One region of the Streptosporangium sp. NPDC049376 genome, then DNA from elsewhere that is predicted to be linked to it. Evidence: riboswitches for the same ligand, from Rfam matches in the RefSeq annotation. Region 1 holds a riboswitch; the other holds the start of a gene.
What was found. Region 1 has a riboswitch for glycine ahead of gcvP (aminomethyl-transferring glycine dehydrogenase). Riboswitches for the same ligand answer to the same signal wherever they lie in the genome.
Positions count from the first base shown of each region.

Region 2: it holds a riboswitch for glycine, as region 1 does, so the genes downstream of both, gcvT (glycine cleavage system aminomethyltransferase GcvT) here and gcvP (aminomethyl-transferring glycine dehydrogenase) in region 1, are expected to answer to the same signal.

Region 1 covers NZ_JBITMT010000006.1:125,401-140,432, reverse strand. The annotation lists gene ACIBVQ_RS18705 (CDP-alcohol phosphatidyltransferase family protein) at 231-785, shown strand; gene ACIBVQ_RS18700 (mannose-1-phosphate guanyltransferase) at 789-3,290, shown strand; gene ACIBVQ_RS18695 (FHA domain-containing protein) at 3,537-4,049, shown strand; gene ACIBVQ_RS18690 (MerR family transcriptional regulator) at 4,076-4,726, shown strand; gene ACIBVQ_RS18685 (bifunctional nuclease family protein) at 4,806-5,276, shown strand; gene ACIBVQ_RS18680 (MerR family transcriptional regulator) at 5,421-6,041, shown strand; glycine riboswitch at 6,056-6,147, shown strand; gene gcvP (aminomethyl-transferring glycine dehydrogenase) at 6,307-9,162, shown strand; gene ACIBVQ_RS18670 (hypothetical protein) at 9,244-10,026, shown strand; gene ACIBVQ_RS18665 (hypothetical protein) at 10,044-10,424, opposite strand; gene ACIBVQ_RS18660 (alpha/beta family hydrolase) at 10,507-11,112, shown strand; gene ACIBVQ_RS18655 (DUF5999 family protein) at 11,125-11,316, opposite strand; gene ACIBVQ_RS18650 (TetR/AcrR family transcriptional regulator C-terminal domain-containing protein) at 11,674-12,279, opposite strand; gene ACIBVQ_RS18645 (hypothetical protein) at 12,460-12,840, shown strand; gene ACIBVQ_RS18640 (NAD(P)H-dependent oxidoreductase) at 13,128-13,772, shown strand; gene ACIBVQ_RS18635 (multidrug efflux SMR transporter) at 13,769-14,086, shown strand; gene ACIBVQ_RS18630 (RNA polymerase sigma factor) at 14,148-15,032, opposite strand, start outside.
Region 2 covers NZ_JBITMT010000002.1:122,282-137,313, forward strand. The annotation lists gene ACIBVQ_RS06015 (ABC transporter permease) at 1-380, shown strand, start outside; gene ACIBVQ_RS06020 (MurR/RpiR family transcriptional regulator) at 340-1,161, opposite strand; gene ACIBVQ_RS06025 (ABC transporter ATP-binding protein) at 1,625-3,376, opposite strand; gene ACIBVQ_RS06030 (High-affinity nickel-transporter) at 3,761-5,380, shown strand; gene ACIBVQ_RS06035 (maleylpyruvate isomerase family mycothiol-dependent enzyme) at 5,396-6,133, opposite strand; gene ACIBVQ_RS06040 (alpha/beta fold hydrolase) at 6,210-7,049, opposite strand; gene ACIBVQ_RS06045 (TetR/AcrR family transcriptional regulator) at 7,046-7,651, opposite strand; gene ACIBVQ_RS06050 (hypothetical protein) at 7,763-8,515, opposite strand; glycine riboswitch at 8,655-8,753, shown strand; glycine riboswitch at 8,756-8,840, shown strand; gene gcvT (glycine cleavage system aminomethyltransferase GcvT) at 8,882-9,970, shown strand; gene gcvH (glycine cleavage system protein GcvH) at 9,967-10,356, shown strand; gene ACIBVQ_RS06065 (L-serine ammonia-lyase) at 10,442-11,818, shown strand; gene ACIBVQ_RS06070 (hypothetical protein) at 11,931-13,766, shown strand; gene ACIBVQ_RS06075 (DUF6286 domain-containing protein) at 13,955-14,572, opposite strand; gene ACIBVQ_RS06080 (amino acid deaminase/aldolase) at 14,724-15,032, shown strand, end outside.

The DNA of each region.
Region 1 (15,032 bases):
AATCCTCCCCGGGTGCGGGACGGGCGACACGCCCGGCCCGCGCCCGCGGCACACTCCCCCCACGACCTCGAAGAACCTTCACAAGGTTCCTGCCGAAGCTGTGAAGAGACCTGTGGTGCCCGTCACCTGCGGGATGCCGCGGCGAACGCAGTAGGGTCGGCTTCAGGTACGGGGAGGGAGACATTCGGGTGAATCCGGAAGCATCGGGTGCCGAAGACCGCATTTTGACGGTGCCCAACGCGCTGAGCCTGGCCCGGCTTGTCGGAGTCCCGGTCTTCCTGTGGCTGGTCCTCGGGCCGAAGGCCGACAGCTGGGCCGTGGCGCTGCTGATGCTGGCCGGCCTGTCCGACTGGCTCGACGGCAAGATCGCCCGCGCGTGGAACCAGACCAGCAGGCTCGGCCGCCTCCTCGACCCGCTGGCCGACCGCCTCTACATCCTGGCCACCCTCTTCGGCCTGGCCATGCGCGAGATCATCCCCTGGTGGCTGGCCCTGGCGATCCCGCTGCGCGACGTCATGCTGCTGGGCATCCCGCCCATCCTGCGCCGCCTGGGGTACGGCCCCGCGCTGCCCGTGCACTTCCTCGGCAAGGCCGCGACGGCCAACCTGCTCTACGCCTTCCCCCTGCTCTTCCTCGCCCACCACGACGCCTGGTACGCCGGGCCCGCCCGCATCGTCGGCTGGTCGCTCGCGATCTGGGGCACCGGACTGTACTGGTGGTCCGGGGCGCTCTACTGGGTACAGGTGCGTCAGCTCATACGCGGAGCCGGACGCATTAAGAGGTGATGTGTGAAGGCCGTCGTGATGGCGGGCGGGGAGGGGACTCGGCTGCGGCCGATGACCGCCAACCAGCCCAAGCCACTGCTACCAGTGATCAACCGGCCGATCATGGAACACGTGCTGCGCCTGCTGAGGCGGCACGGGTTCACCGAGACCGTGGTGACCGTGCAGTTCCTGGCGGCGCTGGTCCGCAACTACTTCGGTGACGGCGACGAGCTCGGCATGAGCCTGTACTACGCCACCGAGGACACCCCTCTCGGCACGGCGGGCAGCGTCAAGAACGCCGCGGACAAGCTCAGGGACGAGCCCTTCCTGGTCATCTCCGGCGACGCGCTGACCGACATGGACCTCACCGACATGATCCGCTTCCACCGGGAGAACGGCGCGCTGGTGACGATCGGGCTCAAACGCGTCCCCAACCCCCTGGAGTTCGGCATCGTCATCGTCGACGACCGGGGCAGGGTCGAGCGCTTCCTGGAGAAGCCGACCTGGGGCCAGGTCTTCTCCGACACCGTCAACACCGGCGTCTACGTGATGGAGCCCGAGGTCCTCGACGAGATCGCCGCGGGCGGGGTCGTCGACTGGTCCGCCGACGTCTTCCCCCGCCTGCTGGCGCGCGGCGCCCCGCTGTACGGCTACGTCGCCGACGGTTACTGGGAGGACGTCGGCACCCACGAGAGCTACCTCAGGGCGCAGGCGGACGTGCTCTCCGGGCGGGTGAGGGTGGACATCGACGCCTTCGAGGTCTCCCCGGGTGTCTGGGTGGCCGAGGGAGCCTCGGTCGACGCCGACGCCGTGCTCAAGGGCCCCCTGTACGTCGGCGACTACGCCAAGGTCGAGGCGGGGGCCGAACTGCGCGAGTTCACCGTGCTCGGCAGCAACGTGGTGGTCAGGGAGGGCGCCTTCCTGCACCGCGCCGTCGTCCACGACAACGTCTACGTCGGCCCGAGCGCCCACCTGCGCGGCTGCGTCGTCGGCAAGAACACCGACCTGATGACCGGGGTCAGGATCGAGGAGGGCGCCGTCGTCGGCGACGAGTGCATCATCGAGGCCGAGGCGTACGTCTCCTCGGGCGTCAAGGTCTACCCCTTCAAGACCGTGGAGGCCGGGGCGGTCGTCAACACCAGCGTCATCTGGGAGCCCAGGGGCCAGCGCAGTCTGTTCGGCCCGCGCGGCGTCTCCGGCCTGGTCAACGTGGAGATCACCCCCGAACTGTGCGTACGGCTCGCCAGCGCCTACGCGACCACGCTGAGGAAGGGCGCCTCGGTCATCACCTCCCGGGACTCCTCCCGGGCGGCCAGGGCGCTGAAGCGGGCCGTGATCAGCGCGCTGACCGCCAGCGCGATCAACGTGCTCGACCTGGAGGCGGCCCCGCTGCCCGTCTCGCGCTTCCACACCGCCAGGGAGAACGCGGTCGGCGGGATCGCGCTGCGCACCACCCCGGGCGACCCGCAGAGCGTGGACATCGTCTTCATGGACGAGCACGGCGCCGACCTCTCCCAGGGCGCCCAGCGCAAACTGGAGCGGGTCTTCTCCCGCCAGGAGTTCCGCCGAGCCTTCCCCGGGGAGATCGCCGAGCTGAGCTTCCCGGCCAGGGCGATCGAGGACTACACCTACGAGCTGCTGCGCTGCGTGGACGTCACCGGGGTGCGCGACGCCGACCTGAAGGTCGTCGTCGACTGCGCGGGCGGCACCTCCTCACTGGTGCTGCCCAGCCTCCTGGGCAGGGTCGGCGTCGAGGTGCTCACCGTCAACAACCGCCTGGACGACGCCTCGCCGACCGAGACCCTCGCCGAGCGCCGCCGGGCCCTGCAACGCCTGTCCGAGCTGGTCGGCTCGGCCAGGGCGGCCTTCGGCGTGCGCTTCGACCCGGTGGGGGAGCGGATCGCGCTCGTCGACGAGACGGGCCAGCTGATCAGCGAGGAGCGCGCCCTGCTGGTCGTGCTCGACCTGGTCGCCGCAGAGCGGCGCGGCGGCAGGGTGGCCCTGCCGGTCACCACGACCCGGGTGGCCGAGCAGGTCTGCCGCTTCCACGGCGTGCAGGTCGAGTGGACCTCGACCGCGCTGGACGCGCTGACCACCGCGGCCAGGGCGGAGGGCATGGTCTTCGCCGCGGACGGGCGGGGCGGCTTCGTGGTACCCGAGTTCGGCCCGACGGTCGACGGCCTGGCGGTGTTCCTTCGGCTGCTCGGCCTGGTCGCCAGGACCCGCCTTTCGCTCAGCCAGATCGACGCCAGGATCCCGCAGGCCCGGTTGCTGCGCCGTACGGTCCCCACGCCGTGGGCCGCCAAGGGCGTGGTGATGCGCTCGGTCATCGAGGCCGCCGAGCTGTACCGGATAGACACGACCGACGGGGTGCGCGTCGTGGCGCAGGACGGCAGCTGGGCGCTGGTGCTGCCGGACCCGGCCGAGGCGGTGACCCACCTGTGGGCGGAGGCGGGGGACGTCGACTCGGCGCAGAGCCTGATCGAGCACTGGGCCAGGGTCGTGGAGGGGGCGGCGGCGACCTGAGGTCTCCCCTGGGATCCCCGGCCCGGAGAGCGCGAAAACCCAGCGCGGCGGCATGGACCGGGGCGCCGCCCGGCGGTAACTTTGTCCTCGACCGAACCCGTCCTCGAGCGTCGGACTTGATCTTTCTCGCTATTCGGTGTATGTTGCGGCATTCGCAGTCTGAGCAAATACTTGAGAAGCGATGAAGCGAGGCGCGCGTACCGAGAACCGTTGCCGCGTCCTCGCGGTAGGAGGCCGAGCCGATCGATGCCGAGCGTCTACTGCACGCAGTGCGGTCATGCCAACCCTGAGGACGCCCGTTTCTGTTCACGATGCGGGTCGCCGCTGACCAGGTTCGACTCCCCGGGAGACAGTACGTCGACGATCTCCCTGTCCGGGATCGAGGCCTACGAGGCGGAGACGGGAGAGACGCTTCTCGCCGAGCGGCAGGCCGTCGAGCAACTGCCTACGGGCGCCGCGCTGCTCGTCGCCATGCGTGGTCCCAACGCGGGCAGCCGCTTCCTGCTGGACAGCGACCTGACCACGGTCGGACGTCACCCCGAGAGTGACATCTTCCTGGACGACATCACCGTCTCGCGGCGTCACGTCGAGTTCTACCGGCGCGGCGGAGGGGTGTTCACCGTCCGTGACGTCGGCAGCCTCAACGGCACCTACGTCAACCGCGAGCGGATCGAGGAGGTCCCGCTCTACGGCGGCGACGAGGTGCAGATCGGCAAGTTCCGCCTGGTCTTCCTCACCCGTGGCGCCGCTGGAGGATGATGAGCTCCCAGGCGGCTCGTTCGCACATGAGCATCGGGGAGGTGCTCGCCCTGTTGCAGGGCGAGTTCCCCGACGTCAGCATCTCCAAGATCCGTTTCCTGGAGGGCGAGGGGTTGATCGAGCCGGAGCGCAGTCCCTCCGGCTACCGGAAGTTCAGTTACGCCGACGTCGAGCGGCTGCGTTACATCCTCGGCGAGCAGCGCGACCGTTACCTGCCGCTGCGTGTGATCAAGGACCGGCTCGAGGCCGCGGACCGCGAGGACCGGCCGGTCACCCCTCCGCGGGCCCTTCCCGGCGAGGCGCCGCCGGAGGTTCGTCTCACCCGCAAGGAACTGCTCGCCGCCGCCGAGCTCGACGAGGAGACCCTCACCGAGCTTGAGGACTTCGGCCTGCTCGCCGCGGTCGCCCGCCACTACGACGCCGAGGCGCTGGCCGTGGCCCGCAGCGTGGGGGCACTGGCCGCCTTCGGGCTCAGGGCACGCCACCTGCGGGTCGTCAAGGCCGCGGCCGAGCGGGAGGCCACCCTCGTCGAACAGGCCATCGCACCGTTGCTTCGCCGCCGAGGCCCGGGGGCCATCGACCGGGCCGACGAGACCGCCAAGGAGATTTCTGGTCTTCTGCTGGAATTGCACGCCTCGCTCCTGCGTTCCGCCGTGCGTGGGGGCTTGGGCCGGTGAGAACCTGACCAGGCACTCGTCCCCTCACGAGTGTTACGTTGAACAAACCGGTCATAATCCAGCGAAGACGGAGCAGCCCGTGTTGCAGATGGAGGTCGTGGGCGTTCGGGTTGAGATGCCCTCAAACCAGCCTATTGTCCTGCTGAAGGAGGCACATGGGGAGCGGTACCTGCCGATCTGGATCGGCATGACCGAGGCGACGGCGATCGCGATGGCCCAGGCCGAAGAGCCGCCACCCCGGCCACTCACCCATGACCTCTTCCGCGACGTGCTCGACGCGCTCGGCGTCCGGCTGAGCACCGTGAACATCGTCGCACTCCGTGATGGGATCTTCTTCGCCGATCTCGTGTTCTCCAACGGGGTCGAGGTGAGCGCCCGTCCTTCGGACTCCATAGCCCTGGCGTTGCGTACGGGAGCCCGTATCTTCGCCAGTGAGGACATCGTCAGGGAGGCGGGGGTGATCATTCCCGACGACCAGGAGGACGAGGTGGAGAAGTTCAGGGAGTTCCTTGACACGATCACGCCCGAGGACTTCGGTCGCGCGGGGTAGGTATTTCGGTGCATTTACGCTTCACGACGCGCCGGGGAGGGTCGTTGACTGATCTTGGCCCCAGTCCTACGGTGCAAGTGAAACCCGCGGCTGTGCGCAAACCCCCAGATCAGGCCGCGGGATGAGAGAAAGCCGGAGGTCCGCGTGGCGGTCAGCAGCGGCGAGGGTAGAAACGCCGACCAGGATGACCCGGAACGGCGCGGGGAGGCACGTCAGCGTGCGGGCGAAGAGGGCCTGCTGTTCGACGGGCAGCCGGTGAAACTGCCCGCCGACATCGGATACCGCGGTCCCACCGCCTGTGCCGCGGCCGACATCACCTATCGGCAGCTGGACTACTGGGCGCGCACCGGTCTGGTCGAGCCCACGGTCAGGGCCGCTCACGGTTCGGGTTCCCAGCGCCTGTACGGCTTCCGCGACATCCTGGTGCTCAAGGTCGTCAAACGGCTGCTCGACACGGGTGTGTCCCTCCAGCAGATCCGCATCGCCGTCCAGCACCTGCGCGACCGCGGCGTCAACGACCTGGCCCAGATCACCCTCATGAGTGACGGGGTGAGCGTGTACGAGTGCACCTCACCCGACGAGGTCATCGACCTGCTCCAGGGAGGGCAGGGTGTCTTCGGCATAGCCCTCGGCCGCGTCTGGCAGGAGGTGGAGGGCTCCCTGGCCGACCTGCCCGGAGAGCGCGCGGAGTCCGGCCAGAGCCCTTTAGGCGATCACCACGCGGATGAGCTGGCCCGTCGTCGCCGGGCTCGCCGCACCGGGTAAGGTTGTCTCGCTGCTGACTCTGCGCGGGAGAGACCCCGGCATGATCGGGGCGCCGAAGGAGCAACCTCCCCGGAATCTCTCAGGCACCCGGTACCGCGTGGGCGAGGCGACTCTGGAAAGCAGGCACGCCCGCCAGGCGCGTCTCACCGACGGGGAAAGCCTTCCACGCACCGGAAGGTGAAACTCTCAGGTCGCGATGACAGAGGGGGAGATCCGGCATACGCCCGCGCCCAGCGCCGGTCTCCAACGTCTCGGGAGGCTTCCCATGACCGACCTGTCACCGCTCAGCGAGCTGACCCCCCCGCCGTTCGCCACCCGTCACATCGGGCCCGCGGACGCCGACCAGACCCGCATGCTCGAGGCGGTCGGATTCGCCTCGACCGCCGACCTGGTCGCGGTGGCCGTCCCCGAGGCCATCAGGGCGAAGGACAGGCTCAACCTCCCGCCCGCCGCGAGCGAGACGGAGGCCATCGCCGAGCTGCGCGCCCTCGCCGGGCGCAACACCGTGCTCACCTCGATGATCGGCCTGGGCTACCACGACACGATCACCCCGGCGGTCATCCGCCGCAACCTCCTGGAGAACCCCGGCTGGTACACCGCCTACACGCCCTACCAGCCCGAGATCTCCCAGGGGCGCCTTGAGGCCCTGCTCAACTTCCAGACGGTCGTCTCCGACCTGACCGGTCTCGACGTGGCGGGCGCCTCCCTGCTGGACGAGGCCACCGCCGCCGCCGAGGCGATGACGCTGGCCCGCAGGGCGGTGCGCGGCTCCTCGAACGTGTTCGTCGTCGACGCCGGCTCGTTGCCGCAGACCAAGGCCGTGCTGCGCACCAGGGCCGAGCCGCTCGGCATCGAGCTGGTCGAGAGCGACTTCACCGAGGCCCTTCCCGACTGTTTCGGCGTGCTCGTGCAGTACCCCGGGGCCGACGGTGAGATCAGGGACTTCCGTGCCGTCGCCGAGGCCGCCCACGCGCGCGGCGCCCAGGTGGTGGCCGCCGCCGACCTGCTGGCCCTGACCCTGCTGGCCGCCCCCGGCGAGCTCGGCGCCGACATCGCGATCGGCTCCTCGCAGCGCTTCGGCGTCCCGCTGGGCTTCGGCGGCCCGCACGCCGCCTACATGGCCGTCCGCGACGGCCTGCAGCGGCAGATGCCCGGCCGTCTGGTCGGCGTCTCCCAGGACGCCGACGGCCGCCCCGCCTACCGCCTGGCGCTGCAGACCCGTGAGCAGCACATCCGCAGGGAGAAGGCGACCAGCAACATCTGCACCGCGCAGGTGCTGCTCGCGGTCATCGCGGGCATGTACGCCGTCTACCACGGCCCCGAGGGCCTTCGCAGGATCGCCAGGCGCGTCCACCGGCACGCCGTCGTGCTGGCCGCGGGCCTGCGCCACGGAGGCGTCGAGGTCGTCCACGACGCCTTCTTCGACACCGTGCTCGCCCGGGTGCCCGGCCGCGCCGCCCGGATCGTGGCCGCGGCCCGCGACAACGGCGTCAACCTGCGCCTGGTCGACGCCGACCACGTCGGTGTCACCTGCGACGAGCGGACCGAGCAGCTCCACCTGGAGCAGGTCCTGGCCGCCTTCGAGGTCAGCGGCGCCGTACTGACCGACCTGGACGCCGCGGCGCACGACGCGCTGCCCGAGGGGCTGGCGCGCACCGGCGACTACCTGACCCACCCGGTCTTCCACAGCCACAGGTCGGAGACGGCCATGCTGCGCTACCTGCGCAGGCTCCAGGACAAGGACGTCGCGCTCGACCGGTCGATGATCCCGCTCGGCTCGTGCACCATGAAGCTCAACGCGACCACCGAGATGGAGCCGATCACCTGGCCCGAGTTTGCCGGGCTGCACCCCTACGCCCCCGCGGAACAGGCCGAGGGCTACACGGAGCTGGTGCGGGAGCTTGAGGGCTGGCTGGCCGAGGTCACCGGCTACGACGCGGTCTCCATCCAGCCGAACGCGGGCTCCCAGGGTGAGTTCGCCGGGCTGCTGGCGATCCGCGCCTACCACCACGCCCGCGGCGAGGCCCATCGCGACGTCTGCCTGATCCCCTCCTCCGCGCACGGCACCAACGCCGCCAGCGCGGTCATGGCCGGTATGCGGGTCGTCGTGGTCGCCTGCGACGACAACGGCAACGTGGACCTCGCCGACCTCGACGCCAAGCTCGGCAAGCACCGCGACCGGCTCGCCGCGATCATGGTGACCTACCCCTCGACGCACGGCGTCTACGAGGAGACCATCACCCAGATCTGCGAGCGGGTGCACGAGGCGGGCGGCCAGGTCTACGTCGACGGCGCCAACCTCAACGCCCTGGTCGGCCTGGCCAAGCCGGGCGAGTTCGGGGCGGACGTCTCCCACCTGAACCTGCACAAGACCTTCTGCATCCCGCACGGCGGCGGCGGCCCCGGCGTCGGCCCCGTCGCGGTCCGCGCCCACCTCGCCGGCTACCTGCCCGGTCACCCGCTGCGCGACGACTCGCCGGTCGGTCCCGTCTCCGCCGCGCCGTACGGCTCGGCGGGCATCCTGCCCATCTCCTGGGCCTACGTCAGGATGATGGGCGCAGACGGGCTCAAGGCGGCCACCGAGCAGGCCATCCTGTCGGCCAACTACCTGGCCCGCAGGCTCGCCCCGCACTACCCCGTCCTCTACACCGGCCGGGGCGGCCTGGTCGCCCACGAGTGCATCGTGGACCTGCGCCAGATCACCAAGGAGACCGGTGTGACCGTGGACGACGTGGCCAAGCGCCTGGTCGACTACGGCTTCCACGCTCCCACCATGTCCTTCCCGGTGGCCGGTACGCTGATGATCGAGCCCACCGAGAGCGAGGACCTGGCCGAGCTCGACCGGTTCTGCGAGGCGATGATCGCGATCAGGGGGGAGATCGAGAAGGTCGCCTCCGGCGCCTACGACAAGACCGACAACCCGCTGCGCAACGCCCCGCACACGGCTGCCTGCCTGCTGGCCGACGACTGGGAGCACGCCTACTCGCGGGCCGAGGCGGCCTACCCGCTGCCCTCGGTGCGCGAGGCCAAGTACTGGTCGCCGGTCCGCCGGATCGACCAGGCGTACGGCGACCGCAATCTGGTGTGCGCCTGCCCTCCGCTTGAGGCCTACGAGGACTGATTCGCACCGTTAAGATCCACCTCGTGGACAGGGCTCCGGGCCACCGGGCCCGGGGCGATTCCTTACCCGGAGGGACCCTGCATGCCAGAGGTGGACACCCGACCGCTGGAGACCGCGCGGCGGCTGGCCGAGGACGGTGACCTGGACGGCGCCGCGGTGATTCTCGCGGAGCTGGCCGCGGACCCCGAGGGGCCCGACCGCGCGCAGGCGGCGGTCGGGCTGGCGGTGGTGCTCGAGGAGCGGGGGGACGCGGCCGACGCCAGGGCGGCGGCCCGTGCCGCGCTGGCCACCGGCCATCCCGAGTTCGCCGGGCAGGCCGCCTGCCTGCTCGCCAGGAGCTTCGAGCGCGACGACCTGCCCGACCAGGCGCGGGCGGCCTGGCAGGCCGCGCTGGGCACCGGGAACGCCGCCTGCGCTCCGCTGGCGCACATGGGCCTGGCCAGGCTCGCCGTGGGCCCCGTGGAGGCGGAGGAGGCCCTGAGGGCCGCGCTGGCGACCGGAGAGCCGGAGATCTCCTCCCTCGCCGCCCAGCGGCTGGCCGAGATCCTCCTTGAGGAGGGGGAGGCGGCCGAGGCGGCGGGAGTGCTCGTCGAGGCGCTGTCCGTGCCGGACGTCGTGGAGACGGCGAGGCTGCGGGTGCTGCTCGGCATCGCCCATCTCGAACTGGCCTGCGCCGAGCTCACCGGGGCGGTGGAAGAGGGCGGCGACGCCGAGACCGGGGCGCTGGCCATCGAGCTGCTGGCCCGCACGCTGCCGCTCAGAGGGCGTGAGGAGGACGCCGAGCGGGTGTGGCGTTACGGCCTGGACAGCGCGGACGAGGAACTGGCCGAGGAGGTCAGGCTGCGACGCAACCGGGACGCCTGAGTCTCCGGCCCCGCTCTTCAGTCGCGGTGGCGCAGCCCGCCGAGGGCGTGGGCGATGTTGATCACCACGATGCCGCCCCAGGCGACCAGGATCCCCACGGTCCCGCCCTCGGCGGCGACGGCGGTCAGCGGGATGGCCAACCCCAGCGAGCCGAGCGCGATCGGGACGGTGCCGTTCCCCTTGCGCCGCGGCGCGGGGGGAGGACCCTGGGGGTGCGGATAGTGCTGCTGGGGGTGATAACCCGTGGCCTGCAGCTCCGCCCGCACCCTGGCGGCGATCGTCGAGTCGAGGCGTTCGACGAAGGACTCGACGAGCGCGGCCTCGTACTCGGGGCCGAGGTCACGGCGGGCCCCGATGGTCGCCCGTACGTCCTGTCGGATATCGTGATGATCCTGCACCCTGAGATTGTCCGCCCTGCCGCAGGCCCGGACATCAGCCGTTAGGACTAGATCGGTGTCCATCCGGAGTACTGCCTCGTCCGTGGAGATCGGCACCGTTCACGGCCCGGCCGTGGCCGAGATCGACGAGGTGGCCGATCCACGTTTCCTGCTGGTGCTCACCCACGGCTCGGCCGGGGGAGTGGACGCACCCGACCTGCTGGCCGTACGGGACGCGGTGACGCCGATCGGCGGAGTGGTCGCCCGGGTGCTCCAGCCGTTCAGGATGCGAGGGGCCAGGGCTCCCGGATCGGCGGCCAGGCAGGACGAGGCCTGGCTGGAACTGGTCGCCGGGCTTCGCGGGCTCCGGCCCGGTCTGCCGCTGGTGCAGGGCGGGCGGAGCAACGGGGCCAGGGTCGCCTGCCGTACGGCCTCGCAGGCGGGGGCGACGGCGGTGGTCGCGCTGGCCTTCCCCCTGCATCCTCCCGGTAAGCCGGAGAGGTCGCGCGCGCAGGAACTGCGCGCGGCGGGGGTCGACGTGCTGGCGGTCAGCGGTGACCGTGACCCGTTTGGGGTCCCCGAGGCGGCGGACACCTCGCGCCTGGTGGTGCTGCCCGGTGAGGGGCACGATCTCAAAAGGCATCCCGGCAGGGTGGGCGAGGTGGTCGCGCACTGGCTCGGCGCGAGGATGCGCGCCGCCGCGGAGTGATCGGTCAGGCGATCAGGCGACGCCGGCCAGGGGCCGGTGCGGCTCGATGACCCCGCCGTCGGGCAGGATCTCACCGGTGTCGTCGAACAGCACCACACCGTTGCAGAGCAGGCTCCAGCCCTGCTCGGGGTGGGCGACCATCGTACGGGCGGCTTCGCGGTCCAGCGCCTCGGCGGGCGGACAGGACGGCTGGTGCGGGCACATCGGCGTGCCTCCGGATCTCTATCGTCGGCTCGCTGGATCGACATCGGACAGCGGGTGGACACCGTGTCCCCGATGGGAATCCGTTCCCATCGCGTGACGGGTGACGAGCATCTGGTGTGGACATGTGGGTCGTGCGTGCCTCGAACGGGGTGAGGTCCGCACGTTGGTCAAACTCAAGTGTGCGATCTGGATCTCACCCCGGGACATAGCCCGTTAGGACTGTTTGCGAACTCTGGAGAGTGGTCCTTCAGGGCTCTTCCGGAGGTGTGACCTATAGCACAGGATGCCTCATAGCGGACATCTGGCCAAGCGAAACGCGCCATCTGGCAGGTAAAAAAGGATCGGCCTCGCGTTTCTTTACCGTTCAGTCTCCGTTCGCTTTCCGTTGAGTCCCGCCAGCAGGGCGTTCAGCCCGTGCTCGAAGTCGGTGTCGGCCGCCGCGGAGCCTCCGCCGGCCGACGGGGGACGCCACGGTTCGGCGCCGTCCGCCGGGGGGTCGGCCCATCCGGAGCGCTGTACCTCGACCGCGACCGCGCCGAAGACGTAGGCCCGCAGCGTCCGTACCGCCTGCGCCGCGTCGGGCAGCCCGGCGTCGGCGAGCTGCTCGGTCTGCTCCATGAGGGCGATCGCCGCGCGGCCCTTCGGGGGCTTGGTCAGCGCCAGCGCCAGCACCCCGGGATGCTCCCTGAGCGCGTCCCTGCTCGCCCTGCACCACGCCCTCGCGCTGTCCTGCCAGGTGCTCGCGGGCTCGGCGTGGACGGCCGTGACGTGCTCGGCCAGGGCGTCCATGAGGGCATCCTTGCCGCGCGGCAGATGGTGGTAGATGGCCATGGCCTCGACCTGGAGCGCGTCGCCCAGGCGCCGCATCGTCAGCCGCCGGAGCCCCTGGCTGTCGGCGATGTGCAGGGCGGCCTCGATGATGCGTTCCCTGGAGAGCGGGACGGGTGGTCGTTTGGCGGGCATGGCCGCATCCTGTCATCGGTGACCTTACTGTGTAAAGGGCGCCGCGCCGTGCCGTCCAGGGTGGGCCGGTCCCTGAGTGGGTGGTCCGGGGGTCGACGGCGTAGGCTACAGCCGTGATCCGCCGGGAGGTTCCCGGCGACGGGTGAGAGAGGGCAGACGATGGCGTTTTTCCGACCGGGCGTGAGCCGGGAGGCGGAGGTCCGTCACCACGCCGACCAGGAGGTCGGGAAGAGCTTCCCCGAGTTCCTTGAGAGGGCGCGCACGGCCGAGGCCGAACTGCGCCGGGTGCAGGCGGCCGGGGCGTCCCCTGAGGAGCTCAGGGCCGCCGGGCTGGTCTTCGACGCGGCGCTGACCGAGGCGCTGCGCGCGGCCGAGGCGGGCCAGCGGGCGACCTTCGGGCCCAAGGCCTACGACGACAGGATCCGCCGCCGCAAGGGCAGGGCGACCCCCAAGGGAGCGGAGTGGACCGCCGAGGTCAACCGGCTGCGCACCCTGCGCGAGGAGAACCGGCTGACCGGCATCGCCCGCGTCCCGCGGCCGGTGACCACCGTCGTCCGCTGACTTCTCGTGTGAACGACCTGCCGGGTCGTTCACGCACCAGGCGGCTCCGGGATACCGGGGCCGCCTTTCTCATGCCCGGATGCCTCGACATGCCCGGGTGGCCGGTGGTCGTTCCCGGCGTCGCCTCCGAGGCGCCCCTCTCGCCGCGCCGTGCCCGTCGCCGCGTGCGATGACGGGCGCCGCCCTCCGGCCGACCGGACCCGGGGTCAAATGGACATCGTGTCCGCTTGCCGCTATGGTGATTAAGCGGACACAACGTCCGCTTTGGCATCGAGGATCGGAGAGCCGTGAGCCGCCTGCTGCACCTGGACGCCAGCGCCCGCCGTGCGTCCTTCTCCCGCACCCTGTCGGGGATCTACGCCGCCGCGTGGCGCGCGGCCAACCCGGAGGGCGGATACACCTACCGGGACCTGGCCGCCGACCCCGTCCCGCACATCGGGCAGGCCTGGACGGAGCTGTGCGACCGTGTCCTGGCCGGTCAGATCACCGACATCGGCCGCTACCACGAGGTGGTGAGCACCCCGGAACAGGCCGAGGCCTGGGCAGTGGTCGAACCGCTGCTCGACGAGCTGGTGGCCGCGGACGTCGTGCTGATCGGCACGCCGATGTACAACTTCTCCATCCCCTCGGCGCTGAAGGCCTGGATCGACCAGGTGACCTTCCCCAAGATGAAGCTCACCGGCCGGACGTTCGTCGTCGCGGGCGCGCGGGGCGGCGCCTACGGCCCCGGCACCCCCAGGGAGCCCTTCGACCACGAGGAACGCTATCTGCGTGACTTCTTCCTCGGGCACTTCGCCGTCGAGGACGTCACGTTCGTCCACGCAGAACTGGTCAACTCCCTGGTGGACCCGGCCCTCGCCGACCGGCGGGCCGTGCACGAGCGGTCCTACGCCGCCGCGCGGGAGCTGGCAGGGAAGCTGGCCGTCCGATGAGCTGGCTGCTGCTCATGGCGGCCGGGCTGGTGGAGATCGCCTGGTCGCAGAGCATCAAGCCGACCGAGGGGTTCACCCGGCCGCTGCCCACGCTGGTCTGTTTCGCGCTGGGGGCGCTGGCGGTGTGGCTGCTGTCGAAGGCCATGCAGCAGGGACTCCCCGTCGGCACCGCCTACGCCGTCTTCACGGGCATCGGCGCAGTCGGCGCCATCACCCTGGGGATCGTACTGCACGGCGATCCCGTCGGGGCGGGACGCGTCGCGGCCCTGGCGTTGATCGTCGGCGGGGTCGTGCTGGCCAGGGCGCTCGCCTGACCCCGGGCACGCGTGAGGGGCGTCGCGGACCGGTGGTCCACGACGCCCCTCACGAGCGGGTCTAGCTGGCCCAGTCGAGCAGCGGGCGGGTGTTGCTCGGGTGGCGCAGCTTCGACAGCGACTCCTTCTCCAGCTGGCGGATGCGCTCGCGCGTCAGGCCCAGGTGCTTGCCGATCTCGTCGAGGGTGTGAGGCTTGCCGTCGACGAGGCCGAAGCGCAGAGCCATGATCTTGGCCTCCCTGGGGGAGAGGTTGCCCAGCACGCCGCGCAGCTGCTCACCCAGCAGCTGACGGTCGACCACCTCGGACGCCTCGGGCGAGTCGACGTCCTCGATGAGGTCGCCGATGGTGGTCTCGCCGTCGTCGCCGATGGTCGCGTTGAGGCTGATCGGCTGGCGGCTGGTGCGCAGCAGTTCCTCGATCTGGTCGGGGGTCTTGTCCAGCTCGACCGCCAGTTCCTCCGGGGTGGGCTCACGGCCGAGACGCTGGTGCATGTCACGCTCGACGCGCGACAGCTTGGAGAGCATCTCCAGCACGTGCACGGGAAGGCGGATGGTGCGCGCGGAGTCGGCGAACCCACGCTGGATGGCCTGGCGGATCCACCACATGGCGTAGGTGGAGAACTTGTAGCCCTTGGTGTAGTCGAACTTCTCAACCGCGCGGATCAGGCCCAGATTGCCCTCCTGGACCACGTCGAGCAACGCCATGCCACGGTCGGTGTACTTCTTGGCGACCGAGACGACCAGGCGGAGGTTGGCCTCAAGCATGTGGTCCTTGGCGCGGCGGCCGTCCTCGGCGATCCATTCGAGGTCGTCGCGCATGGCGGCGGGCAGGCCGGGCTCGGCCTCAAGCTTGGACTCGGCGTACAGCCCCGCCTCGATCCGCTTGGCCAGCTCGACCTCCTGGGCGGCGGTGAGCAGGGTGCGCCTGCCGATCGACTTGAGGTA
Region 2 (15,032 bases), on a different contig from region 1:
TCATGGGCCTGCGGCTGAGCCCGGCGGCGGCCCTGCTGATGCTGCTGCTCATGGCCACCACCGGCCTGTTCGCCGCCAGTCTCTCCTACGGCCTGGCGCTGGCCATCCGCGACGAGAACGGCCTGTCGCAGATCGTGCAGTTCTTCGCCCTTCCGCTGACCCTGCTGGCCGGGATGCTGCTGCCGGTCTCCCTCGGCCCGCAGTGGATGCAGACCGTCGCGAGGTTCAACCCGCTCTACTACGCGGTCGAGGCCGGGCGCTCGCTGTTCGCCGAGCGCCTGACCGACACCACGATCCCGGTGGCCTTCGCCGTCTTCCTCGTGCTCGGCGCCCTGACCCTCACCTGGTCCGTGCGTTCCCTGCGGAAGCTGGCGGGCTAGCCGTACCCGGCCGGTTCCCGGTGAAGACCCCGGCCCTGTCGATCATCCGCTCGTACTCCTCAAGCCGGGCCTGCGTCCGCAGCGGCGCCGCGTCCGCCATGGCCTCGACCAGCACCATGGCCAGGGCGAGCGGCGCCGTGTGCGCGTCGAACACCAGGCGTTCACCGACCGGGGCGTCCAGGATCACGTCTGCCTCGAACGGCACGTCGCGCCTGTCGGTGATCACCGCGGTCCGCAGGCCCAGCTCCCTGGCCCCGCGCAGGGCCCGTACGGCCTCGGCCGGATAGCGGGGAAGCACCACGGCGACCAGCCAGGCGGCCCCCGCCCTGCGCGCGGCGTCCAGGCCGTCGGCCAGCTCGGAGCCGCCGTGGGTCAGCAGGCGGACGTCGGGGTGGATCCTGCGGGCGAAGTAGGCGAACGTGGTGGCCAGCCCGCTCGAAACCCGCAGCCCGAGAACGGGCAGCGGCTCGCACCCGGCCAGCGCGGCGCCCAGTTCGGCGATGACCGAGGGGTCGGCCAGCCGGTCGCGCACACTCCGCAGGTTCTCGATCTCCGCGTCGATCGCGGTCTGCAGGTCGTTGGCCCGCGACAGGGGCCGCTCGCTCACCACGAACGGCCGCAGCGCCTGCCTCAGCTCGGGATAGCCGGCGAAGCCGAGCGACGTGGCGAACCTGGTCACCGAGGGCTGGCTCACCCCGGCCCGTTCCGCCAGCTCCACGCTGGACAGGAAGACGGCCTCGGCCAGGTGGTCGTTGAGATAGCGCGCGATCCGCCGCTGCACGGGCGAGAGCCTCCGGCCCTCAAGAAGTCGATCGAGTCCTTCCCCCACGTCCCCTCCAACCGCTCGCCCCTCCACCGGCATTCCATCTCCCTCCCGTCCCGGTGTCGTTCATACACCTCACGGAAAGGTGGACATGACGGCGGAGGCGCCATGGCAGGGGTGAACCCATAAAAAAGGGGGCGTCCCAGGCCGCACGCCGGGACGCCCCATCCTTTCCACCACCGCCACATCGGCCTGTGCCCTGCCCTGTCCCGCACGAACCGGACCGGAGGCCGAACCCGGTGAGCGTCCCGAGGGGCGCTCCTGAGCGAAGAAGAGGCTTCGCACAGGGCGGATGCCCGGTTTCCTCCGGCGCCAACCGACGGAGGAGACCGGCGCCCGAACCATCGCCCTCTCCACCACGTAAATTTGCGGGAGCCTTACGAAACCCGGGAGATCAGTTCGACTCCGGCGGCCGTCTCCCTCAGGTCGGCAGCAGGAACTGGGTCGCGGCCAGCTCGCGGTAGAGGTCGTCGTCGTCGAGCAGCTCCCCGTGGGTGCCGATCGCCCGTACGACCCCGCCCTCCATGACCACGATCCGGTCGGCGCTGGTCACCGTGGACAGGCGGTGGGCGATCACCAGCACGGTCGTCTCCTTCGCCACCTCGGCGATCACCTCGCGCAGCCGCATCTCGTTGACCGCGTCGAGCTGGGAGGTCGCCTCGTCGAGCAGGAGCACCCTGGGCCTGCGCAGCAGGGCCCTGGCGATGGCGACCCGCTGACGCTCCCCACCGGAGAGCATGATCCCGCGATGGCCGACCTGGGTCTCCAGACCCTCGGGGAGCCGGGCGACCAGGTCGTCGAGCCTGGTCAGCGAGAGCACCCGCCGGACGTCGGTCTCGTCGACCCCGGGGGCGGCGAAGACGAGGTTCTCCCGCAGCGTGCCGTCCAGCACGGGCGCGTCCTGCTCGACGTAGCCGAGGACGGCCCGCAGCTCGGGCAGCGGCCAGTCCCGCACGTCACGGCCGTCGACGGTGATCGTCCCCGACTGCTGCTCGTAGAAGCGCTCCAGCAGGGCGAAGACCGTGGACTTGCCCGCCCCCGACGGGCCGACCAGGGCGGTCAGGCCGCGCGCCGGGATCTCGAAGGAGACGCCGCCGTGCACGACCGGCCGGTCCTCGCCGTAGCGGAAGACCACGTCCCGGAAGCCCACCCCGGCGGGAGTCGTGCCGGAGACGCCCGCCGGGGTCCCGATCTCCTCCGCGGGGAGTTCCTCGATCTCCCTGATCCGCCTGACCGCGGCCAGGCCGTTCTGCATCTGGGTGAAACCGTGCACGAGCTGGCCGATCGGGGAGACCAGGTAGAAGAGGTAGAGCAGGAAGGCGACCAGCGAGGAGACCGCGAGCGCACCCGAGGCGACCCGCGCGCCGCCGACGCCGAGCACCGCGACGAAGGCGAGCTGGGCGGCCACCCAGGTGGAGATGCCCGCGATCGAGGTCCACCAGGCGACGGCGACCCCCCTGTCACGCGCCTCGCGGGCCGCGGCGTCCACGGTGGCGATCTCGCGTTCCTCCGCGCCGCTGGCCTTGACCGTGCGGAAGGCCTGCAGCACCCGGTCCAGCACCGCGCCCATCTCGCCGACCGCGACCTGCGCCTGGGTGGAGGCGCGCCGGATGCGCGGCATGACCAGGCCGACCAGCGAGCCGACCACGGCCAGGACCACCAGGGTGACCACCAGCAGCAGCCCGTCCATGACCGCCATCATCACGATGGCGCCGACCAGCATGAACAGCGCGCTGACCATCTCGACGACGCCCTCGGTGAACACCGCGCGCAGCAGTGTGGTGTCCGAGGTCACCCGGGACAGCAGGTCGCCCGGTTTGAGACGGTCGACCTCGGAGACCCGCAACCTGAGGATGCGTCCGACCAGGCCCCGCCTGGCGGCGAAGACCACTCCCTCCCCCATGCGTTCGAGCACGTATCTGCCCAGCGCGCCGACGACCGCGCCCACGACGACCGCGACCGTCAGGCCGAGCACCGGCCCGGCCAGGGACCGGTTCGCGCCGAAGGCGTCGATGACCGTCTTGGCGAGCAGGGGCATGGCCAGGCCGGCGAGCGAGCCGACCAGGCTGAGCGCGCCGCCGAGCAGCAGGGCGGAACGGTGTGGCCTGATGTAGGCGAACAGCGGGCGCCACGACGCGGTCTCTGACAATTCCCGTCTCCTTTGAGATGACATGACCGGCCCCCGACCGACGTGCTTCATATCTACTGCGCACACGCCCCTTTCGAGCGGCACGGCCGGTTTCGTAGACGAAAGTCGATTCCGTCAACATAGGTTGACGCGATCGGCATGTCAACCATGGTTGACGTAAGAGAAGCGGGACACCCGGGGAGGGATGCCCTCTTCGGTCTCCCCAAGGGAAAAATCCATGAATTTTCTGCTCTTTCCGCCGTGCCGCCGCACGAAAGAGCCACCCGGAGCCGGAAGCATTCCAGCGGCGACCAGGCGGCCACCGGCGGGCCGGGCACTCCCCGGGGCACCGCAGGCCGCCGACGCCGAGATCGAACGTTCGCCGGCACGACGGAGCCCCGTCCGCGTCCGTGAGCCTCGGGAGGTTGCATGACATCGGCACAGGTCCCACCGCCCGCGGGCCGGTACGGCGCGCGGGAACGGCGTCGTGGAGGGCTCCTGTTCGTCCTCTCCTGCCTGGCGGTCGCGATGTTCCCCGCCTCCGCCCCGCCCGCCGCCGCGCATCCGCTGGGGGACCTCACCGTCAACCACTACGACGGCCTGCGGATCACCCCCGACCGGATCGAGAACACGGCGGTCGTCGACAGCGCCGAGCTGCCCACCCTCCAGGCCATGACCGAGATGGACACCGACGGCTCGGGCAGGGTCTCCGCCGCCGAACTGGCGGCCTACGGCGCCGCCCGCTGCGCCGCGCTCGCCGGGGCACAGCGGCTGACCGTCAACGGCTCCCCCGTCACCTGGCGTGTCGCCGGGAGCGGCCTGCGGTACGCCCGGGGGCAGGGCGGCCTGCGGACCAGCCGCCTGACGTGCGACCTGACCGCCGACGTCCGCGCCCGGGGGACGGTCGACTTCAGCGACGACTACCTGCCCGACCGGACCGGCTGGCGGGAGATCACCGCGGTCGCCTCCGGCGGTCTGCGCCTGAGCCGGTCCTCCGTTCCCGGGACGAGTGTCAGCGGACGGCTGCGGTCCTACCCGGACGACCTGCTGGCCGCCCCGCTCGACCAGCGGACCGCGCGGTTGAGCGTCACCCCGGAGACAGGTCCCTCGGCGGCCGTGCCGTCCCCGACGCCCGGGCCGTCCGACCTGTCCGGGCTTTCCGGCGGTCCGCTCGGCGGTGTGACGGCCTGGCTCGACCACACCTTCACCGGCCTGGTCGGCACCGACTCGCCGACCGCGCCGCTCGTGCTGCTCTCGGTGCTCATGGCCGTCGCGCTGGGCGCCGGGCACGCCCTCATCCCGGGACACGGCAAGACCATCATGGCCGCCTACCTGGCGGGCAGACGGGGACGCCCGCGTGACGCGCTGATCGTCGGCGCGACCGTCACCGTGACCCACACCGTCGGCGTCCTGGTGGCCGGTCTGCTGCTGACCGTCCTGTCCGCGCTCACCGGCGAGGCGGTGCTCGCCTGGCTCGGCCTGGTCAGCGGTCTGCTGATCACCCTGGTCGGGGCCGGGCTGCTGCGCTCCGCCTGGCATGCCCACCGCACCGGCGAGGCCCCCGCCCACGGTCACGGGCACGGCCACACCCACGGCCGTGCTCCCCTCGTTCCCCGGCGCTCCCCCGTCCGGGAGGTCCCCGGCGGTGCGGCCCACGGGTACGCGCCGGTCGCCGTCCTCGAACGGCGGGCCGATGAGGACCTCCCCCGCGAGCCGACGCCCCGCTCCCGGCGCGGGCTGGTCGGCCTGGGGGTGGCCGGAGGGCTGGTGCCCAGCCCCTCGGCGCTCGTCGTCCTGCTGGGCGCGATCGGCCTCGGCCGCACATGGTTCGGGATCGCGCTGATCCTGGCGTACGGCCTCGGCATGGCGGGCACGCTCACCCTCACCGGGCTGCTGCTGGTCAAACTCGCCGGGCGTCTCGGCCGCCTGGCGGCCGGGGGAAACGGCGTGGCGAGCCGCCTGTCCTCGCTCCTGCCGATCGGCACCGCCGTGGCCGTCATGCTGCTCGGTCTCGGCCTGACCGTGCGGAGCCTCATCGGCGCCGCGTGAACGACCCCGGACCGCCTACTGGGTCTCCTCCTGCAGGCGCGCCCACAGCCCGGCGAGCGCGTCCACGTCACCGGAGCTCCTGAGGGAGTTGCCGCCCGCCCCGCGCCGGTTCCACAGGTGGAGCAGGAGGTCCTCCGGCTCGCCGTCGATCCGTGCGTCCGGCGTCGCCCCCTCCTTCGCCCACACCGCGCGGTCCGCGCGCAGCGTCAGCGCCCACTCCCGGTCCCCGCAGCCCAGCACGACCGTACGGCCGACGCCCTGCTCCCGTTCGGGCCTGCCGCCGAAGTCGTGGGTGATGAAACCGAGCAGCTCGTCGACGCCGTCGGCCGCCGGCTCGGGGTCGACCGGGGTCGGCCCCCCGTCGATCAACTCGGCGTCGATCCGGTGGACGACCGTCTCGTGGGCCATCCTGCGGTACCAGAAGCCGATCGTCTGGTCCGGCGGGAACCAGGTGTGGGAGGGCGCGCCCGGCCCGCGCATGACGAGCTGGTCGAGCAGCGTCTCACGCTGGGAGAGGAACCAGTCCCTGAGCGCGGCGTCGCCGGGCAGCGGCGCCCGCTCGGCCTTCTGCGGGTCACGCCCGAGCCGCATGCACAGGACCTTGTGGTCGTAGACCCCTCCGACGTGGTGGAGCAGGTCACGGCCGGTCCAGCCGGGGCACGACGGCACCCGGGCGTCCAGCCCCCGCTCCGCGGCCGCGAGCAGGAGATCACCGTCGGCGCGGATCAGGTCGAGATAGCGAGTGTGATCCATGGGCGGCATCATGCCGTACGGCCCCGACGGTCTTCTCCCTGTTTCCCGCTCGGCCGGTGGGCGCCGCGCCCCGGCGTCACCGGGCGTCGAGCACCTCGCGAAGCAGCTTCCCGAACTCGGCGGGGTGGGTGCTGAGCCCCGTGTGCCCGCCGGGGAAGTGGACCAGCTCCGTGCCGAACCGCTCCGCCAGGAGGGCCGCGGGACGGTAGGGCAGTTCGCCGTGGGAGTCCGCCCCGGCCGCGAGCACGAGCCGGTCCGACAGGGCCCGCAGCCGGTCCACGTCCGGGACGTGGGCCATGAAGCTCGGGATGACACGCCCGATGAAGTAGGGGGCGTCGGCCATCGACCGTTCGACGCGCGCGGCCGCCCTGGGGGACAGCTCGGCGGCGGGCCGCGCGCCGGCGCTCTCCCCCGGGCGCCTGAGACCGGCCGCGAGCACGGTCGCCGCGGCCATCGACCCCTCCCGGTCGAAGGCCTCCCGGACACGGGCGAGCATCGCGCGGTGCTCGGCGGCGTCCGGCAGCACCTCGGCCAGCGGCGGCTCGTGCGCCACGACACGTGCGACCCGCCCGGGGTGGGCGGTGAGCAGGCGCATCGCGACGATCGCCCCCGAGCTGCAGCCCACCACGCTGACGGGCTTCCCGGGGGACAGCAGGTCGATCAGCCCGAGGGCGTCCTCGGCGTGCTGTTCCACCCGCTGAGGCGCCGCCGGGTCGTCCAGCGGGCTGTTGGACAGGCCGCGCGGGTCGTAGGTGACGACCGTGCGGTCGGCGGCCAGGTCGTCGACGATCTCCTCGAAGGAGGCGGCGCCGCCGGTGCCGCCGGGGATCAGCAGCAGGAGCGGCCCGCGCCCCCGCACCTCGTAGTACAGCTCGGCGCCGTCCACACGCAGGCGTCCGGTGGTCATCTCGGTCATGTCCTCTTTCCTTCACCGTGTGGTTCGTGATCGGCGGGCCAGCGCTCCAGGAGGGTGTGCAGGGCGTCGAGGCAGCGTGACCACGACTCCTCGGCCGGGCGCGAGTGCGCGAACCCGCCCGCCGCCTCAAGGCTGATGAAGCCGTGCAGCATGCTGCGCAGCAGCCGTACCGCGTCGGTCAGGTCGGGCTCCCCGAGGGCGTAGGCGCGCAACATGCCGTAGGTCAGCTCGATCGCGCGCCGCGGCCCGCGCGCCGCGGCCAGGAGCTCGGGGTCGATCTCCGTGGGGATCTGCGTCGCCATGTAGCGGCCCGGGTGTTCGCGGGCGTAGTCCCGGTAGGCGGTCGCGTACGCGACCAGCGCGTCCCTGCCCGCCAGCCCCGCGGTGGCCTCCGCGATGCGGACGCTCTTCTCGTCGGCCGCCAGCAGGGCGATCCGGCCGCGCAGGTCCTCAAGGCCGCGAACGTGCGCGTAGAGGCTGGCGTCCTTCACCCCGAGCCGTCGTGCCACCGCCGACATGGTCAGCCGGTCGAACCCGACCTCGTCGGCCAGTTCGGCACCGGCGAGCGTCACCCGATCCGTCGTCAACCCGGCCCGCGCCATACGCGCCCCTCTCTCCTAGATTCCCTAGACTGTAACTAATCCCATTAATTTCTGTCTAATGAGATTAGTTTCACCGGGCGCGCGACAGTACGGCACGGCGGTTCACCGAGGTCAGCGGCGTGGCCGCAGGCGGGAGGAGGGCAGGTCGTGACGGCCGGAGACGAACTCCTGGAAGGCGATCTTGACCTTGATGGCCGGGCGACGCCAGCGCTCCTCACGGCGCTGCGCCCTGGCCAGCTTCCAGGGCCTCGGCCTTCGGGAGCCCGGGGCGAAGAACCAGTGGGCCCAGGGGGAGCCGGGCCGGGCCAGCCGCAGCGCCCCGACGATCAGCAGCAGCGGGACGAACAGACCGACCATGCCCGTCCAGATCTTCCCCTTCAGCAGGGTGACCACGGCGAGCATGAGATTGAGCACGAGGAAGCCGACCGCCAGCCACGTCCCCTGCGGCGTGCCGTCCGGCCGCTCCCAGCCCAGCGGGCGCAGGCCGAGCAGGAGCAGACCGGTGACGGCGATCGCGATGAACACCGCGTCGACCGACGTGCGGCCCTCCTCCTCCCAGTAGACGTCGTGCAGGTGCAGGATCAGCGCGAACTCGTCCAGGATGAGGGCGGCGCCCACCCCGAAGACGGCCGCGGTCAGGGCGTACCACCCCTGGGACACGCCGGAGACGAGCAGGCCGGAGACCCCGCCGAGCATCGTCAGCACCACGCCGAACACCACATGGTGGATGTGCATGTCGCCGACGCTGACGTTGCCGAACCAGCCGATCTTGGCGCGGATGAGCCGGACGTTGATGCGGGTGAAGACGAAGGCGACGATCAGCGCGACGAAGAAACAGAAGAGCGGTAGCCGTCCTGTTTCCACGATTCGATGTTGGAACAAATCCCCCACTGCACCTTCAGGTTATGCGAGAGCCGTCATGATCACGCCTAACCGGACACTCTGTCCCGACCCGGGGATTTCGCTCGGCCCTCGCCTACGGTTAGGCTGGCCGGGACACCGACGAGCCCGCGCGGGAGAGCGTCCTGACATCCAGGCCAGGACCCCTGAAGGAGCAAGCCCTCCCCGCAAACCTCTCAAGGCAAAGGACCGCGTGGGTAGGTGCCTCTGGAAAGCAGGCCGTACGGCCTCGCCGAAGGTGAAAGTCCGGCAAAAATCGGGCGAAGCTCTCAGGCATCCATGACAGAGGGGGAGGATGCTTCTCATCCGACCCCTGTCTGAGGTGCGAACATGTCCCGACCCACGCCGCTGCGCGGTGTTCACGAGGCCCTCGGCGCGACGCTGACCGACTTCGCGGGCTGGCTGATGCCGCTGCGCTACGGAAGCGAGTCCGCCGAGCACAACGCGGTCCGCCAGGCGGCCGGCCTGTTCGACCTCTCCCACATGGGAGAGATCTTCGTGACGGGCCCGCAGGCAGGCGAGGCCCTCGACTACGCGCTCGTCGGTCACATCTCCGCCCTTGAGCCGGGACGCGCCCGCTACACGATGATCGTCGATCCCCAGGGCGGCGTACTCGACGACCTGATCGTCTACCGCCTGGCCGACCAGGAGTTCATGGTCGTCGCCAACGCCTCCAACTACCCCCGGGTCGCCGCCGAGCTGACCGAGCGCGCCGGGGCCTTCGAGGCCGCGGTCGAGGACCGCTCCGAGCAGTACGCGCTGGTCGCGGTACAGGGGCCGCGCTCCCGCGAGATCCTGGGCGGGCTCACCGACGCCGACCTCGACGGCCTGAAGTACTACGCGGGCCTTCCCGCGACCGTCGCCGGGCTCTCCGCCCTCGTCGCCCGCACCGGCTACACCGGCGAGGACGGCTTCGAGCTGTTCGTCGCCGCCGACGACGCCGAGCCGCTGTGGGCCGCGCTCACCAAGGCGGGCGAGCCGTACGGCCTGCTGCCCGCCGGGCTTTCGGCGCGTGACACCCTCCGTCTTGAGGCGGGGATGCCGCTGTACGGCAACGAGCTCTCCGCTGATCTCACCCCGTTCGACGCGGGGCTCGGCCGTGTGGTGAGGTTTGACAAACCAGGCGACTTCGTCGGCAGGGCCGCCCTTGAGCCGCTCAAGGACGTCCCCCCGGCCCGCCGCCTGGTGGGACTGATCGCGACCGGCCGCAGGGTGCCCCGCCACGGGTATCCGGTGGTCTCCGGCGACGGCGTCGTCGTCGGAGAGGTGACCAGCGGAGCGCCTTCCCAGACCCTGGGCAGGCCGATCGCCATGGCCTACGTGGACAACGGAACGTCCGCTGGACTGGCCGTGGACATCCGGGGCAGTCACGAGCCGGTCGAGGTCGTTGAGCTGCCTTTCTACAGGAGGAAAAAGTGAGTGACATTCCCGAGGAGCTGCACTACACCAAGGAGCACGAGTGGATCTCGGGCATAGACGACGGCCTGACCCTGACCGTCGGCATCACCGCCTACGCCGCCAACGCCCTCGGTGACGTGGTCTTCGTCCAGTTGCCCGAGGCCGGTTCCTCGCTCACCGCAGGTGAGGCGGTCGGCGAGGTCGAGTCGACCAAGTCGGTGAGCGACATCTTCGCGCCGGTCGGCGGTGAGGTCGTCGAGGTCAACGAGGCCGTCGTCGACGACCCCTCGCTGGTCAACAGTGACCCCTATGGCGACGGCTGGCTGTTCCGCGTCCGGCTTGAGGGTGACCCGGAGGACCTGCTGTCCCCCGAGGAGTACACGGCACTCACTTCGGGCGAATCCTGAAATATCTAATCTTGCGTCGTGATCACGCGCGTCCACCGGCGCGCGTGATCACGACCGCGGGACAGCGCAAAGGCAGGGCAGATCAATGGCGATCAGCGTCTTCGACCTCTTCAAGATCGGTATCGGCCCGTCCAGCTCGCACACCGGCGGCCCGATGGCCGCCGCCCACAGGTTCGCCAGAGGGCTCGACCACGACGGCCTGCTCGACAAGACCACCCGGGTCGAGGTCATCCTCTACGGCTCACTCGGCCTGACCGGCAAGGGCCACGGCAGCGACAAGGCCGTCCTTCTCGGCCTGACCGGCGACAAACCCGAACTCGTCGACGTCGACACCGTCGACGAACGGCTGGCCGCCATGCGCGCCTCGGGAACGATCCGGTTGTACGGCTCCCGCGAGATCCCGTTCGTGGTCGGTGAGCATCTCGTCTTCGAACGCAAGATCTCCCTGCCGCACCACCCGAACGGCATGCGGTTCACCGCCTTCGGGGAGACCGGCGACGTCCTGCGGGAGAAGGTCTACTACTCGGTCGGCGGCGGCTTCGTGGTCGACGAGAACGCCACCGGCGCCGACCGCATCAAACCGGACGACACCGTCCTGCCGTACCCCTTCACCACGGCGGCCGAGCTGCTCGGCCACTGCACGGAGACGGGTCTTTCCGTCTCGGGGCTGATGCTGGAGAACGAGAAGGCCTTCGGCCTGTCCGAGCGGGAGATCCGCGACCGGCTGCTGAATCTGTGGCGCGTCATGAGCGAGTGCGTCGGGCGCGGCATCGCCAAGGAGGGCGTGCTGCCCGGCGGCCTGAAGGTCAGGCGCAGAGCCCACCAGCTCCACCGGAGGCTGCAGAGCGAGGCCGCGGAGAAGGACCCGCTGCACGCGATGGACTGGGTCTCGCTGTTCGCCCTCGCGGTGAACGAGGAGAACGCCGCGGGCGGGCGGGTCGTCACGGCGCCGACGAACGGCGCGGCGGGCATCGTCCCGGCCGTGCTCACCTACTACGACCGGTTCGTCCCGAACTCCGACGACGACGGGGTGGTGCGCTTCCTGCTCACCGCGGGGGCGATCGGCGTGCTGTTCAAGGAGAACGCCTCCATCTCCGGCGCCGAGGTCGGCTGCCAGGGCGAGGTCGGCTCCGCCTGCTCGATGGCGGCGGCCGGGCTGACCGAGGCGCTCGGCGGCACCCCCGAGCAGGTGGAGAACGCCGCCGAGATCGGCATCGAGCACAACCTGGGGCTGACCTGCGACCCGATCGGCGGCCTGGTGCAGATCCCGTGCATCGAGCGCAACGCGGTGGCCTCGATCAAGGCCATCACCGCGGCCAGGATCGCGCTGCGCGGCGACGGCCGCCACTTCGTCTCCCTGGACAAGGCGATCAAGACGATGCGCGACACCGGCCGCGACATGCTCGACAAGTACAAGGAGACGAGCAGGGGCGGCCTGGCGGTGAACGTCATCGAATGCTGACCCGGCCTCCCGGCAAACACGCCAAACTCCACGAACTTTGACATCTCACCCGGCCACTCGCCGTAGCGCCCCTATGCTGGGTGCCGCTGTCACCGAGAGTCGGGAGGACGTCGTGCCGACGGAGGTCTCACAGCCGGAGAAGACACGTCCGGGAGGCCGGGCCCGCCACCGCGCGTCCGCCCTCCCCGGCGACCACCGTGACCACAGCGGCTCCCCGGGCTCCCGTGGTTCCCGTGGCTCTCACTGGTTCTTCGCGCTGGCCCTGCTCGCCGGGATCGGGGTGCGCGCGCTGGCCGTGCTCGGTTACCGGCCCACGCTGTGGTTCTGGGCCGACTCCTTCGTCTACCTCGGCGCCGGACTCGACCCCCGGCCGATGGAGTCCCGGCCCTCCGGCTACTCCCTGCTGTTGTGGGCGCTGCGCCCGCTGTCCAGCGTCCAGGCGGTCGTGGTGATCCAGCACCTGCTCGGGCTCGCCACGGCGTTGTGCGTCTACCTCCTGCTGCGCCGCCGGGGAGGGCTGCCGGGGTGGGGGGCGACGCTGATCACGCTCCCCGTGCTGCTCGACGTCCACCAGGTCCAGCTCGAACACCTCGTCATGGCGGACCTGCCGATGGAGTTCCTCGTGGTCGCGGCGGTCACGCTGGTGATGTGGCGGCGGCGCCCGCCTGCGTGGGCGGCGCTGCTCGCCGGGCTCCTGCTCGCGGCGGCGACCGTGACCAGGACGATCGGGCTGCCGCTGGCCCTCGTGGTGCTGGTGTGCATGGTGATCGGACGGTCCGGATGGCGGGCGGTCACGGCCACCGCGCTGGCCTGCGCGATCGGCCTGGGCGGCTACGCGGCCTGGTTCGCCTCCGAGTACGGCAACTACGGCCTGACCAGGGGAAACGCCTTCCTCTGGGCGCGCACCATGACCTTCGCCGACTGCGCCAGGATCAAACCCGCCGGTCCCGAGGCCGCACTGTGCCCGACCGTCCCCGTCGCCGAGCGCAAGGCCCCGCCCGTCTACATCTGGGACGCCTCCTCTCCCCTGAACAAGGTCAAGGGAACCTGGGCCGAGCGTGACAGGCTCGCGGGCGCCTTCGCGGCCCAGGCCATCAGGGCGCAGCCGCTCGACTTCCTCACCGCGGGCCTCACCGACGTGGCCCATGTCTTCGACTGGGAACGCAGGGTCTACCCGACCCCCGGCCCGCAGAGCGCCTACGTCTTCCCCGCCGTCGCCAGGCCCTTCCCCACCGGCGCCGCCTCCCAGGGCAGGACCGCCGAGGAGCTGACCGTCGCCTACCAGGGCGCCTCCGGCGAGACCCGTCTCGTCGAGCCGTACGCGGGCTGGCTGCGCCTCTACCAGGAGAACGGCTTCCTGCGCGGCCCGGTCCTCGCCGTGATCGTGCTGGTCGGACTGGCCGGGGTGCTGCGCAACTGGCGGCGGCTCGGCGGGGTCGTGCTGCTGCCGTGGGCGGCGGGGGCCGTACTGCTGGCCCTGCCGCCCTTCATCGCGGCCTTCGACCACCGCTACGTGGTCCCGGCCGTCCCGTTCGCCTGCCTGGCCGCGGGACTCGCCTTCGCCGTACGGGACCGTGCCCCCGCCGCCCCCGCCGCCCCCGCCGTCCCGGAACCGGCGGCACCGGGACCGGCGGGGTCAGCGGCCCCGGACGTGCAGCCTGACCCAGGCGCCGAGGTTCTCGTCCCCTATCGTCCTGCGGACCTTGGAGACCGCGTCCTTGTTCAGCCGCGCGACGAGCCTGCCGACGTCGGTGGCCGGCCCGCAGGTGATCGCGACGCGCAGACGATCGTCCTTCGCGTGCCTGACGCCAACTCGGACGAGCCCTTCGATTTCTTTAACCGCGACCCCCAGCATGGCCGTACCGGTGGCGCTACGGCGCCCCACCCGTCCCCAGCCCAGGGCGCGCAGCAGCCACCTGATCGACAGCAGCGCCAGCACCACCAGTAGCAACGCCACCAGCCATCCCAGCCACGCGTGCTGCTCCAGGTAGGAGGGCAGCCCCCGGCTCATGATCCGGTCGTCGCGTGGCTGGGAGGAGAGCTTCCCCTGCCCCCGCAGGCAGGCGTACATCCCCGCCCCGGTCAGCGTCACCCCTGTGAGGGCCAGGCCGACCCTGTTGTCCAGGTAGGCCCGCATCAGGCTCCCCTCCTGCACAGCCGTACGACGATCTCTCGCGCGCACATCGCGCCCAGGGCCGTCAGCCGGTCGCCCACGACGATGCCCACCTGACGCAGCAGGTGGCCCGTCCGGTCGGCGTCGGTGAACACGGTGACCTCGATGTCACGCGAGCCGAGCCGTACCCGGGCCCGCCCGACCCCGTCGACCGACTCCGCCGCCGCCCGCAGCGTACGGCGAAGCCCCGCCCTGGTCAGGCCGATCACCATCCGGGAGTCCGCGGACTCCAGCGGCACCAACCGGGTCTTGCCCGGCAGCACGGCCAGGGCGAACAGCACGATCCCGGCCGCCGTCACCGCCAGCGCCACGGCGAAGACCGCGGGGTCGGACCACCTGGCCGCCCCGATCCCCTCGGCGACCCTGCGGTACGGCACCCGCCCCATCGGGGAGCCCATCGTCAGCCCCGCCGTCACACAGGCCGCGGCCGAGAGCGCCGCCGAGACCAGTACGGCGGCCACCAGGCCCGCCGGATTGCGCTCAGGCCGCAGCAGCCGTACCGATCTGCGCCGGACGGCGTGCAGGTGCTCCCCCGCCGTGGTTCCGCCCGTCCCCGCCATGATGTCCTGGAGAGTGCTCATCACCTGGACAGGTCTACGCGTCCCGGAGTCGTCACGCGGGGGTGAAGCGGCGACTTTCACGATCCCGGAGTCGCCCTGGCCGGAGAATTTACCGCCGGCATCTCAACATGAACACTGCTCATATTAGTCGTTTTACGGCTATTCTGCGGGCATGGACGACCGTCAGCGCTACGACCGGGCGACAGCGCACCTGGATCCTCCGTTCGCCGTGCTGGACCTGGAAGCCCTGCGCTCGAACGCCTCCGCCATGGCCCGGCGGGCGGGCGGCAAACCGATCAGGGTCGCCAGCAAGTCCATCCGCTCCAGGCCCCTGCTCGAACGGATCCTCGCCATGGACGGCTTCGCCGGAATCATGGCCTTCACCCTGCCCGAGGCCCTCTGGCTGGTCTCGACCGGCCTGCGGGACGTGCTCGTCGCCTACCCCACCGCCGACAGGACCGCGCTGGCCGAGTTGGCCGCC